Regions from separate parts of the Shinella sp. M27 genome, predicted to be linked through region 2. Evidence: predicted binding sites of a transcription regulator. Region 2 holds the regulator's gene; each other region holds the start of a gene.
The links. The regulator PhoB, encoded in region 2, activates phosphate uptake and scavenging genes when phosphate is short. The targets are predictions, from matches to a motif close to TGTCATNNANCTGTCAT.
Positions count from the first base shown of each region.

Region 1 (4,158 bases), on a different contig from region 2:
GCCGTTGCCGATCATGACAGCGCCTCCATATCAACGGAGGTTCGGGAAGTGAGATTGCGCATACCACGACGGGCATGCGGGTAAGGCATGGTCAGGATGTTCATGTGCGTTTGAATCCGCCGGCTAATTGCTGGCGGTACCGACATCACGAGAGCGCCGTAAAAACTCTCGCCAGAGGGGCCCGGCACCAGGGTTCGTCGCGGCAAGGATGTCAAAAGGCCGCGAACCGGATTGTTTTCACCGAAGTTGCCGTCCGCGTCAAGAGGCAGGGTGCCGCAGCCGGTCTAACGCGGCAGCGGGGGTTCTGTTCCCGGTTTTTGTGCCGCTCCCCTGTACCAAGCCCCTCGTCCGTTCCTATATTCGCCGCACAGTGATTTGCCAGAAAGGATCTCCCATGACCGAAACGCCGATCGATCCCGCCCTCGTCGAATGGACCGGCCTCAACGGCCTGCCGCGGTTCGATCTCGTAAGGGACGAGGCCTTTGCGGCGAGCTTCGATGCGGCGTTAGCGGCCCATGAGGCGGAGATCGACGCGATCGCCGGCAATCCCGACGTGCCGACCTTCGAGAATACGGTCGTGGCGCTGGAGATCGCGGGTGACGCGCTGTCTCGGGTCTCTGCCCTGTTCTGGAGCCGCGCCGGTGCGAACACCAACGACACGATCCAAGCGCTGGAACGCCACATCGCGCCAAAAATGTCGCGGCACTATTCGAAGATCGGCACCAATGCCGCGCTCTTCAAGCGCATCGATGCACTGTGGGAAGGCCGCGCGGGCCTGAACCTTTCGCTGGAGCAGGTGCGCGTGCTGGAGCGGCACTGGAAGGGGTTTGTGAAGGCGGGCGCCAAGCTCGCGAAGCCCGAGCAGGACCGTCTCTCGGCGATCAATGAGACGCTGGCCGGTCTCGGCGCGAAATTCGGGCAGAACGTGCTTGCCGACGAGAAGAGCTGGGCGCTGTTCCTCGACGAGGGCGAGGCGCTGGACGGCCTGCCGGATTATCTGAAGGACGCCATGGCGTCGGTGGCGCGGGACCGCGGGCAGGATGGGCGCTATGCCGTCACCCTGTCGCGTTCGATCATCGAGCCCTTCCTTGCCTCCTCCGCCCGCCGGGACCTGCGCGAGCAGGCGTTCCGCGCCTGGGTGGCGCGCGGCGAGAATGACGGCGAGACGGACAATCGCGGCATCGTGAAGGATACGCTTTCGTTGCGTTCGGAAAAGGCCGAGCTGCTCGGCTACGCGAATTTTGCCGCGCTGAAGCTCGACAACACCATGGCGAAAACGCCGGATGCGGTGAACGGGCTGTTGATGCAGGTCTGGGAAAAGGCCGTGGCGCGGGCGCGCGAGGAGGAGGCGGAGCTTGCCACGCTCATTGCGGACGAGGGCCGCAACCACGAGGTCATGCCCTGGGACTGGCGCTACTACGCCGAAAAGCTGCGCGCCAAAAAGTTCAATTTCTCCGAAGCCGAGTTGAAGCCCTATCTCCAGCTCGAAAAGATCATCGACGCCTGCTTCGATGTTGCCGAGCGCCTGTTCGGTATCCGCGCCATCGAGAAGAAGGATGTGCCGGTCTATCATCCCGATGTGCGGGTCTTCGAAATCCGCGATCGCGAGGACAGGCTGGTCGCTATGTTCCTCGGCGATTATTTTGCGCGCTCTTCCAAACGCTCCGGCGCCTGGATGAGCTCCTACCAGAGCCAGCATCGCCTGCCGCTGCCGAACGGTTCGGTCGGTGAGATCCCGATCATCTACAATGTCTGCAATTTCGCAAAACCCGCCGAAGGCAAGCCGGCGCTGCTGTCGCTCGACGACGCGCGCACGCTGTTCCACGAATTCGGGCATGCATTGCACGGCATGCTCTCGGACGTCACCTATCCCTCGGTGTCCGGCACGGGCGTATCGCGCGACTTCGTCGAACTGCCGTCGCAGCTCTATGAGCACTGGCTGACGGTGCCGGAAATCCTGACGCGTTACGCTGTGCACTACCAGACCGGCGAGGCGATGCCGCAGGCGCTGCTCGACAAGGTTCTCGCCGCCCGTACCTTCAATTCCGGCTTCGCGACGGTGGAATTCACCTCCTCGGCGCTGGTCGACATGGCGTTCCACACGCGGGGGCCTGTCGAGGACCCGATGGCGGTGCAGGGGGAGGTGCTGGAGAAGATCGGCCTGCCGAAGTCCATCGTCATGCGCCACGCGACGCCGCACTTCCAGCATGTCTTTTCGGGCGACGGCTATTCGGCCGGCTACTATTCCTACATGTGGTCGGAAGTGCTCGACGCCGATGCCTTCTCCGCCTTCACGGAAACGGGTGATGCCTTCAACCCCGCCATGGCGGCGCGGCTGAAGACCTATATCTACGCCGTGGGCGGCTCGGTCGATCCCGAGGATGCCTACAAGGCCTTCCGCGGCAAGCTGCCGACGCCGGAGGCCATGCTGGAGAAGAAGGGCCTGGCGGCCTGACAAGACCGGGCGCGGGCGGCACGGCTGCCTGCGTCATTCTCCCGTCACCAAAGCTTGGGTGAACCGTCATCCTGCCGTTACCGGACTGACATGTCTCGGCCCGATGTTCTGCCCGTCGATTCGCGGGCTTGGCCGGAGGTGGCATGGCGATTGTTCCCGAGACGCTGACAAGGCGCTCGTTTCTCTTGACCGCAGGGGCCGGTGCGCTGGCGACGTCTTCGGCACTGGCGGTGCCCTATTATGCGCGGCGCCATGGCAGCCCGGTCTTTTCGCATGGCGTGCAATCCGGCGATGTCGATTGTTCCTCCGGCATGGTCTGGGCGCGCACGGACCGGCCGGCGGAGGTGACGCTCGAATATTCGACCACCGACAGTTTTCTCGACATCACGCGTCTGCCGCTTCAAAAGGCGATGGGCACCTCCGACAATGCCGTCAAGGCGATGCTGGAAGGGCTCCTGCCGGACCAGGACATCTTCTATCGCTTCACCGCAAACGATCCTTATTCCAGCCACCTCGTCTCCGAGCCCGTCGTCGGCCGTTTCCGCACGGCGCCGATGCGCAAGCGCTCGGTGCGTTTCGTCTGGTCGGGCGATACGGCGGGACAAGGCTGGGGCATCGACGATGTCGGAATGAAGACCTATTCGACCATGCTGCGCCACGAGCCGGATTTCTTCATCCATTCGGGCGACACGGTCTATGCCGACGGCCCGATACCCGATGAAATTCCGCTGCGCGACGGCGGCATCTGGAAGAACCGCATCGTCACCGACGAGAAGCGCAATGTGGCGCGAACGCTCGAAGAATTCCGCGGCCAGTGGAAGTACAACCTGCTCGACGACCACCTTTTGTCCTTCAACAGCCAGTGCCCGACCTTCTTTCAGTGGGACGACCACGAGGTTTTGAACAACTGGTCGGAATCGAGCGACCTGACCGGCGACCGGCGCTATCCGGAAAAGGATATCGGCATCTACGAGCAGCGCGCGCGGCGTGCCTTCCACGAGATGACGCCGATCCGCTATTTTGCCACGGAACCCGGCCGTATCTTCCGCAAAGTCGCCTACGGGCCGCTGCTCGATGTGTTCTTCGTGGACCTGCGTTCCTATCGCAGCCCCAACAAGGGCGGCACGGAGAACGGCCTGTTCGGCTGGCGGCAGGCGGATTGGCTGCGCCGAGAGCTTGCAGCCTCTGAGGCGGTCTGGAAGGTCATCGCCTGCGACATGCCGCTCGGCCTCGTCATCTGGGACGACTATGCCAACAGCCTGGGTTACGAGGGCGTGGCCGATGGGTTGAACGGCCCGCCGGCGGCGCGCGAGCGGGAGATTGCCGATCTCCTTTCCTTCATGCGCGACAATGCCATTCACAATGTCGTCTGGCTGACGGCGGATGTGCACTACACGGCCGCGCACCACTACGACCCGTCGCGGGCGAAATTCCAGGCGTTCAATCCGTTCTGGGAATTCGTCTCCGGACCGCTGCATTCCGGCACCTATGGGCCGAAGCCGCTCGACATGACCTTCGGGCCGGAGGTGCGCTTCATCAAGGCGTCCTCGGGGGGCATCGACAGCAATCTGCCGCCCTCGGCCGGGCTGCAATTCTTTGGTCTCGTCGATATCAACGGGTCGAGCGAGGAGATGACGGTGCGGCTGATGGACCGGGAGGATCAGGAGCTTTGGCGCGTCGTGTTGCCGCCCGTGCGTTCATCA
Region 1 covers NZ_JBLZPK010000075.1:396-4,553, forward strand. The annotation lists partial or broken gene ACOZK4_RS26470 (DUF475 domain-containing protein) at 1-15, opposite strand, end outside; gene ACOZK4_RS26475 (M3 family metallopeptidase) at 395-2,455, shown strand; gene ACOZK4_RS26480 (alkaline phosphatase D family protein) at 2,599-4,158, shown strand, end outside.
Region 1: the regulator PhoB is predicted to act here: its motif matches at 2,487-2,503, upstream of ACOZK4_RS26480 (alkaline phosphatase D family protein).

Region 2 (4,158 bases):
TGGCGCATGCGCTCGGCGAAACCGCACCGCTGCTGCTCATCGGCATGGTCGCCTTCGTCGCCGACATTCCCGGAACGCCGCTGGAACCCTCCACGGCTCTGCCGGTACAGATCTACATGTGGGCGAACGAGGCCGAGCGTGCCTTCGTGGAGCGCACCTCGGGCGCCATCATGGTGCTCCTCATCTTCCTCATCCTCATGAATGTTGGCGCCATCCTGTTGCGCCGCCGTTTCGAACGGCGCTGGTAGAAGGACCGATCCTATGAACATGATGTCAGAAGCAGCAGTCGAGAAAGCGCTGGACAAGAAAATGAACGACATTTCCTACAAGATGATCGGCAAGGACGTTTCGGTCTATTACGGCGACAAGCGCGCCCTCTACGACGTCAACCTGAACGTCCGCGAAAACACCGTGACGGCGCTGATCGGCCCGTCGGGCTGCGGCAAGTCGACCTTCCTGCGCACGCTCAACCGCATGAACGACACGATCGACGGCTGCCGCGTCACCGGCCGCATCACGCTCGATGCGGACGATATCTACGATCCGAACATCGACGTCGTCGAACTGCGCGCCCGCGTCGGCATGGTCTTCCAGAAGCCGAACCCGTTCCCGAAGTCGATCTACGAAAACGTCGCCTACGGCCCGCGCATCCACGGTCTTGCCAAGTCGAAGGCCGACATGGACGCCATCGTGGAGAAGAGCCTGCAGAAGGCGGGCCTGTGGAACGAGGTGAAGGACCGCCTGCAGGAAGGCGGCACGGGCCTCTCCGGCGGCCAGCAGCAGCGCCTGTGCATCGCACGCGCCGTCGCCGTCAGCCCCGAGGTCATCCTGATGGACGAGCCCTGCTCGGCGCTCGACCCGATCGCGACGGCCAAGGTCGAGGAGCTCATCCACGAGCTGCGCGCCAACTTCACCATCGTCATCGTGACGCACTCCATGCAGCAGGCGGCCCGCGTCTCGCAGCGCACCGCCATGTTCCACCTCGGCAACCTCGTCGAGGAGAACGACACCGACAAGATGTTCACCAACCCGGATGACCAGCGCACGCAGGACTACATCATGGGCCGCTTCGGCTGACGCTTCCGTCGCTGACGCCCCTGAAACCCGAGCGCATTAAGGACAGAACGATGTCATCGACCCATATTGTTTCGATTTACGACGAAGAACTGAAGTACCTCTCCCGCCGCATCTCTGAAATGGGCGGCACGGCCGAGCAGATGGTGGCGGATTCCGTCCGCGCCCTCGTCTCTACCGACGTGGCGCTGGCCCAGAAGGTCATTTCCGAGGATGTCATCCTCGACAATGCCGAGCGCCAGATCAACGAAAAGGCGATCGTCACCATCGCCAAGCGTCAGCCGATGGCGGCGGACCTGCGCGAAATCATGGGCACGATCCGCATCGCTGCCGAACTGGAGCGCGTCGGCGACCTCGGCAAGAACACCGCCAAGCGCGTGATTGCCGTGCAGAGCTCGGGCATGCCGCGCAAGCTCGCCCGGGGCCTGGAGCATCTCGCCGAACTCGCGCTGATGCAGCTCAAGGAAGTGCTCGACGTCTTCGCCACCCGCTCGGTGGACAAGGCCAAGGCGATCCGCGAGCGTGACGACGAGATCGACGCGATCTACACCTCGCTGTTCCGCGAACTCCTGACGTACATGATGGAAGACCCGCGTAACATCACGCCCTGCACGCATCTTTTGTTCTGCGCCAAGAACATCGAGCGCATCGGCGACCACGCGACCAACATCGCCGAAACCATCTACTACATGGCGACCGGCTCCCAGCCCGAGGGCGAGCGCCCGAAGGACGACACGTCGACATCGGTCGTCGCGGCCGACATCGCCGAAGCGTCCGAGTAAGTTTGAGCAGGAACCCTGTCCATGGTGCCCAGAATAGCCGTCGTGGAAGACGAGGAGGCGCTAAGCGTTCTCCTGCGCTACAATCTCGAAGCCGAGGGTTTCGAGGTCGATACGATCCTATCGGGTGACGAGGCGGAAATGCGCTTGCAGGAGCGCATGCCCGACCTCCTCATCCTCGACTGGATGCTGCCGGGCGTTTCCGGCATCGAGCTGTGCCGGCGCCTGCGCCAGCGGCCGGAAACAGAGCGCTTGCCGATCATCATGCTGACGGCGCGCGGCGAGGAGAGCGAGCGCGTGCGTGGCCTGGCCACCGGCGCGGATGACTATGTCGTCAAGCCGTTCTCGACGCCGGAGCTGGTTGCGCGCGTGCGCGCCATGCTGCGCCGTGCCAAGCCCGAGGTCGTCTCGACGGTGCTGCGCTGCGGCGATATCGAGCTCGACCGCGAGACGCATCGCGTCCACCGTCGCACCCGCGAGGTTCGCCTCGGCCCGACGGAGTTCCGCCTCCTGGAATTCCTGATGACCTCGCCGAGCCGCGTCTTCTCGCGCTCGCAGCTGCTGGACGGTGTGTGGGGACACGACATCTATGTCGACGAGCGCACCGTCGATGTGCATGTCGGCCGCCTGCGCAAGGCGCTCAATTTCGCCAACATGCAGGACGTCATCCGCACGGTCCGCGGCGCCGGCTATTCGCTGGAAACCTGAGCGACGCAATTCCTCCCAAGGACGGAAATGGGCCCTACGGGCCTGTTTGCGTTTTTGGGCTGCCCATCCATCGCCTCAAACAAAAACGGAGCCTTTCGGCTCCGCTTTCATTTCATATCGATTGCCGTCAGCGCATCCGGCGGCGCTCGGCCGAGGGCTGGTAGGCGAGGCGCTGGTGGTAGGTGCAGTAGGGCGAATTGTCAGGGGATTCGTTGCCGCAGAAATGGAAGTCGTCGTTCAGCGGATCGCCGATCGGCCACTTGCAGGTGCGCTCGGTGAGCTGCGTCAGTTCCAGCTTGCGCGACATCGGCACTACGACATTGTTGCCGTTGGCGGGAACCGGGAGCTGTTCGGCAACGGCCTCGAATTCCGTGTCCATGTCGTCCTTGGCGATCGCTGCCGGACGGGCTGCGGTGCGCGGCGTGACGGCACGGGCCTGGAAGGTCGCGGGGCGGGGGGCCGCCGGCGCCGGGCGCTTCGGGCGGGCGGCGGTCTGCGTGCCGCCGGCCTTGGCGCGGCCAGGCAGGTTGAGCCGGTGCACCTTGCCGATAACGGCATTGCGGCTGACGCCGCCGAGTTGCGCCGCGATCTGGCTCGCGCTCAAACCCTCGGCCCAGAGCTTCTTGAGTCTTTCGACGCGCTCGTCTGTCCAGTTCATGTTTTCGTCTCCGCTCGGCGTTCGATGCGGGAATCCCTCGTCGCGTCCCGGACAGATCCGGAACCTGAACGCCTTCAACTCTTTTGGTGACTAGTTCCGCCGCATGCAGTCTAGTAATTGGTCCTTAACCTAGAGACCGGTGGACTCTGTGACAAGAGTCGCAGGAATCGGCGCGAATCGATTTCGAGGTTTTCCCCAACTTGCTGGTCGGGTGTGACTCGATGGAGACACCTTCCGCGCGTGCCGTGAATCCTCACCCTGCGGGAGGTTCAGCGTCACTCGGGGTGCGATTTTGTTGACATCCCCAGGTGAAATGCCGATAGTGCCGCATGCCGCCGAAAGGCGGCTTTTGATTTTTCTGGAGCCCGGAAAAGTCAAGTGTCAGACGTCTTTTTTCGCATCTCTTTTCGGAGGATACGCGCCATGGCCGATGCCGCGCCGCTCTATGAAACCTATATGCGTGCGCCGCTCCGGTTCACGCGCGGGGAGGGCGTCTGGCTGATCGCCGAAGATGGCGAGCGATATCTCGATTTCGCCGCCGGCGTCGCCGTCAATTCGCTGGGCCATGCGCATCCTCATCTCGTTGCCGCGCTGAAGGATCAGGCCGACAAGGTCTGGCACCTGTCCAACCTCTATGAGGTGCCCGGCCAGGAAAGCCTCGGCCGCCGGCTGACCGACGCGACCTTCGCCGACAAGGTGTTCTTCACCAATTCGGGTGCCGAAGCGCTGGAATGCGCCATCAAGACCGCGCGCCGCTATCACTTCGCCAAGGGCCATCCCGGCAAGTTCCACATCCTCACCTTCGACGGCGCCTTCCACGGCCGCACCATCGCGACGATCGCGGCCGGCGGGCAGGAAAAGTATATCGAAGGCTTCGGCCCCAAGGCGCCGGGCTTCCTGAAGCTGCCCTTCGGCGATATCGCCGCCGTCAAGGATGCG
Region 2 covers NZ_JBLZPK010000062.1:2,021-6,178, forward strand. The annotation lists gene pstA (phosphate ABC transporter permease PstA) at 1-248, shown strand, start outside; gene pstB (phosphate ABC transporter ATP-binding protein PstB) at 262-1,077, shown strand; gene phoU (phosphate signaling complex protein PhoU) at 1,128-1,856, shown strand; gene phoB (phosphate regulon transcriptional regulator PhoB) at 1,878-2,561, shown strand; gene ACOZK4_RS23660 (GcrA family cell cycle regulator) at 2,689-3,219, opposite strand; gene ACOZK4_RS23665 (aspartate aminotransferase family protein) at 3,643-4,158, shown strand, end outside.

Region 3 (4,158 bases), on a different contig from region 2:
GCTGCGCGGCGACCGCGGCATCACCTATGCCAAGCGCGTGCCGGAAAACTCGACGCTCGCCGAGGGCGAATGGTGGCCGGAGGATTACACCGGCGAACCGCTCGTCTCTTTCGCCGCCGAAGAGGGCAAGGAACTCGGCCTGAAGATCGGCGACACCGTGACCGTCAACGTGCTCGGCCGCAACATCACGGCGCGCATCGCCAATTTCCGCACCGTCGAGTGGGAATCGCTGTCGATCAACTTCGTCATGGTCTTCTCGCCCAACACATTCGCCGGCGCGCCGCATGCCTGGCTGGCGACGATGATCGACCCCAAGGCCAGCGCCGAGCAGGAGGCCGCAACGCTGAAAGCCGTCACCAACGCCTTTCCGACGATCACCACGGTGCGCGTCAAGGATGCGCTCGATGTGGTCAACGAACTGGTCGGGCAGCTTGCGACCGCCATCCGCGCGGCGGCGGCGGTGGCGCTCATCGCCTCCGTGCTTGTGCTGGCCGGTGCGCTTGCGGCCGGCAACCGGGCGCGCGTGCACGATGCCGTCGTCCTGAAGACGCTGGGCGCGACGCGGGCGACGCTCATCCGCGCCTTCAGCTACGAATATCTGATGCTCGGGCTGGCCACCGCCATCTTCGCGCTTCTGGCCGGCGGTGTGGCGGCGTGGTTCGTGGTGAGCACGATCATGAAGCTGCCGTCGAGCTTCCTGCCCGATGTCGCCGTGATGACGGTGGTGACGGCCCTCGTCATGACCGTCGGGATCGGCCTTGCCGGCACCTGGCGCATTCTGGGACAGAAGGCAGCACCGGTGCTGCGCGAGCTGTAGAATCATAGGCCTGCGGCCTCCCGTCAGGGTCGCGGGTCTTGTGCGAGACACAATTCATGCGCATATTTACGTCAGGCAAGCTGGAGCCCACAGCGGTTGCCTGGATCCCGACGATGTTCCGGCAACGGAGCGAATAAGCGGGTGCCCGACACCGTACACATTTGGGGCTTTGACCAAGAGGAAAACATGGCTGATCTCCGCAACTACCAGACCCGAACGGCAACGGCCGGCGCCCAGGCCGGCGCCGTCATTGACCAGGGCCTGCGCAGCTACATGCTGCGGGTCTACAATCTCATGGCCTTCGGTCTCGCGATCACCGGTCTCGTGGCGTATTTCGCCTCGCAGGCTGCGATCGCCGATGGCCAGCTGACCGCGTTCGGCCAGGCGATCTACCTCAGCCCGCTGAAGTGGGTTGTCATGCTCGCCCCGCTGGCGCTGGTCTTCTTCCTGAGCTTCCGCATCCACACGATGAGCGTTTCCGCCGCGCAGGCGACCTTCTGGGTCTATGCCGGCCTGATGGGCCTGTCGCTGTCGTCGATCTTCCTGATCTACACGGGCGCCAGCATCGCGCAGACCTTCTTCGTCTCGGCCGCCGCCTTCGGCGCCCTGTCGCTGTTCGGCTACACGACGAAGCGGGACCTGTCCGCGATGGGCTCGTTCCTGGTGATGGGTCTGTTCGGCCTGATCATCGCCTCGCTCGTCAACCTGTTCCTGCAGTCGTCGGCGCTCGACTTCGCGATCTCCGCGATCGGCGTGCTGGTCTTCGCCGGCCTGACGGCCTGGGATACGCAGAAGATCAAGGAAATGTATTTCGAAGCAGACGACGCCACAGTGGCCGGCCGCAAGGCCATCATGGGTGCGCTGACGCTCTACCTCGACTTCATCAACCTCTTCCTCTTCCTGCTGCGTTTCCTCGGAAACCGCGACTAAGTAGAGAAGCCGAAGGGCTGAATGCGAAACCCCGCCTGAAAAGGCGGGGTTTTTGTTTGGGATAAAGAAATGACGACGCTCCGGCACGACGCCCGTGAGCTGGGTTACGTCTCGATGAGACGCAGGACCTTGTCGAAGACCTTCAGCACCTGCTTCAACTCATGGCCGCGCTTGAGGATCGTGCCGTGCTGGTTGACGACGCTGTAGGCGCCCTGTTTGGCGGCGAGCTTCGGATCCTTCTCAATGCGGTAGAGCGGCATTTCGCCGGAGCGTTTAAAGACGGAGAAGACGGCCTTGTCGCGCATATGGTCGATGGCGTAGTCGCGCCATTCACCCTCGCCGACCATGCGACCATAGACCCAGAGGATCGCATCGAGCTCGCGTCGATGGAAGGTTACGGGCAGCGGGTCCTTGCTGCTCCGGTATTCCCTGAGGTCGACCACGACATCGGACGCCTGCAAATCCGGCTGATCAGTCATCGAATCTCCGCACCTTTTCTGTGACGGCACGGTGACAGTGTGCCTGACCGGAGATGAAATGCAAGGCTGAGGGACAAGGCAAGGTGCCGGCTTTGCGATTTCGCAAAAATCCGTCCTGCCGCATTTCAGACAAACAGACGCCCAAATTTAAAGAGAGAGTTCGCCCGTCGCAGCCTGTCCCGGCCATCCGCTTCCCGCGGAAACCGGCCGATCCGGCGAGCGTCTGTCGAGGTTGCCCTGTATTCCGTTGCCGGCAGCTTCGTCCCGGTCCGGTCCGTCTCCTTCGAACCCTCAAGCCCCAGCCCCTCGAAGAAGCCGGACCGGATCTCCCCCAAAAAGGGGAGGTTATCGGGTCGCCTTTTCCCCGGTCAGCACCGTCGCGCCCAGAATGGCACCCGGCGTATCCGCCGTCTTCATACGCTGCAACAGGATGGCACAGCCACCGGCTTTCTTTTTCTTCTTCAGCATATCGGCGGGAAGTACGAGGTTCGTCTCCTTGCCTTCCCACATGCCGATCGTCTCCATGTCGGTGACGGCATGCCAGTAGTTGATCGTCTTGCCGCGGTTTTCACCGGTGTCGATGTTGATCGTGCGCTCACGCTCGAAATAGGCGATCAGGATATTGGCCTTGCCCTCGCCCGCACCAACCCGGATGCGCAGCTCGTCGTTCTTCACCTCGACATCGACGGGCACGTCGAGGCCCTTGCCCTCGGCGGGCATCGTTTCCATGCGGTTGCGGATGCCGGAAATGTCGGCGCCGTTGATGTGTTCGCGGCCGTTCAGCACGGCCTGAGGCGTATAGACGCCGTTGCGGCCGAACATGCGGGCATAGGCATATTGCCGGTCGGTATTGTCCTTGGAGGCGAGCGTGTCCGCCCAGCCGAGATAGTTCCAGTAATCGACATGGTAGGAGAGCGCCACGACCTTGCCCTCGCGAGCAAGCTGCTCCAGCGCCTTGTCGGCCGGCGGGCAGGACGAACAGCCCTGGCTGGTGAAAAGCTCGACGACGCCCTTGGGCTTGAGGCCTTCCTCGGCGGCAGCGGTGCTGGCCCCGAGCATCAGCAGGATCGCCAGACATTCCGGTCTATACAGTCTCGGCATGATCATTTCCAATGAAGCGCCGGCAAAGGCCGGCCTTTTGAAGCCTCATACGCCCTTGCCGCTTCAACAGGAAGTCACGATGGAGTGAGATTTTTGCCTTCTAAAACGGAAAATGCCGGAGCCAAAGGCCCCGGCATTTCAGATTTTAAGCCGACAGAGATCAGGCGGCGAGGTCGCGAAGAACGGTCTGCAGGATGCCGCCGTTGTTCATGTAGGTAACCTCGTCGAGCGTATCGATGCGGCAGAGCAGCGGAACGTCCTTCACCGTGCCGTCCGAGTAGGTGATCTTGGCGATCTTCTTCTCGCGCGGCTTGATGTCGCCTTCCAGGCCTTCGATCGTGACGATCTCGTCGCCCTTGAGGTCGAGCGAGGCCCAGGTCGTGCCGTCCTCGAAGACGAAGGGCACGATGCCCATGCCGACGAGGTTGGAGCGGTGGATGCGCTCGAAGGACTGCGCCACCACGGCCTTGACGCCGAGCAGGTTGGTGCCCTTGGCCGCCCAGTCGCGCGACGAGCCATTGCCGTATTCGACGCCGGCGAAGATGACGAGCGGAACGCCCTCGGCCTTGTACTTCATGGCCGCGTCGTAGATCGACATCTCTTCCTTCGAAGGATAGTGGATCGTGTAGCCGCCTTCCTTGCCGTTCGGGCCGAGCATGTGGTTGCGGATGCGGATATTGGCAAACGTGCCGCGCATCATCACTTCATGGTTGCCGCGGCGCGTGCCGTACTGGTTGAAGTCGGCAACGGCCACACCGTTATCGGTGAGGTAGGCACCGGCCGGAGACGCCGCCTTGATCGAACCGGCCGGAGAAATATGGTCGGTGGTGA
Region 3 covers NZ_JBLZPK010000007.1:203,574-207,731, reverse strand. The annotation lists gene ACOZK4_RS02135 (ABC transporter permease) at 1-817, shown strand, start outside; gene ACOZK4_RS02130 (Bax inhibitor-1/YccA family protein) at 1,004-1,747, shown strand; gene ACOZK4_RS02125 (DUF2794 domain-containing protein) at 1,852-2,226, opposite strand; gene ACOZK4_RS02120 (DUF1223 domain-containing protein) at 2,572-3,285, opposite strand; gene acnA (aconitate hydratase AcnA) at 3,488-4,158, opposite strand, start outside.
Region 3: the regulator PhoB is predicted to act here: its motif matches at 2,247-2,263, upstream of ACOZK4_RS02125 (DUF2794 domain-containing protein).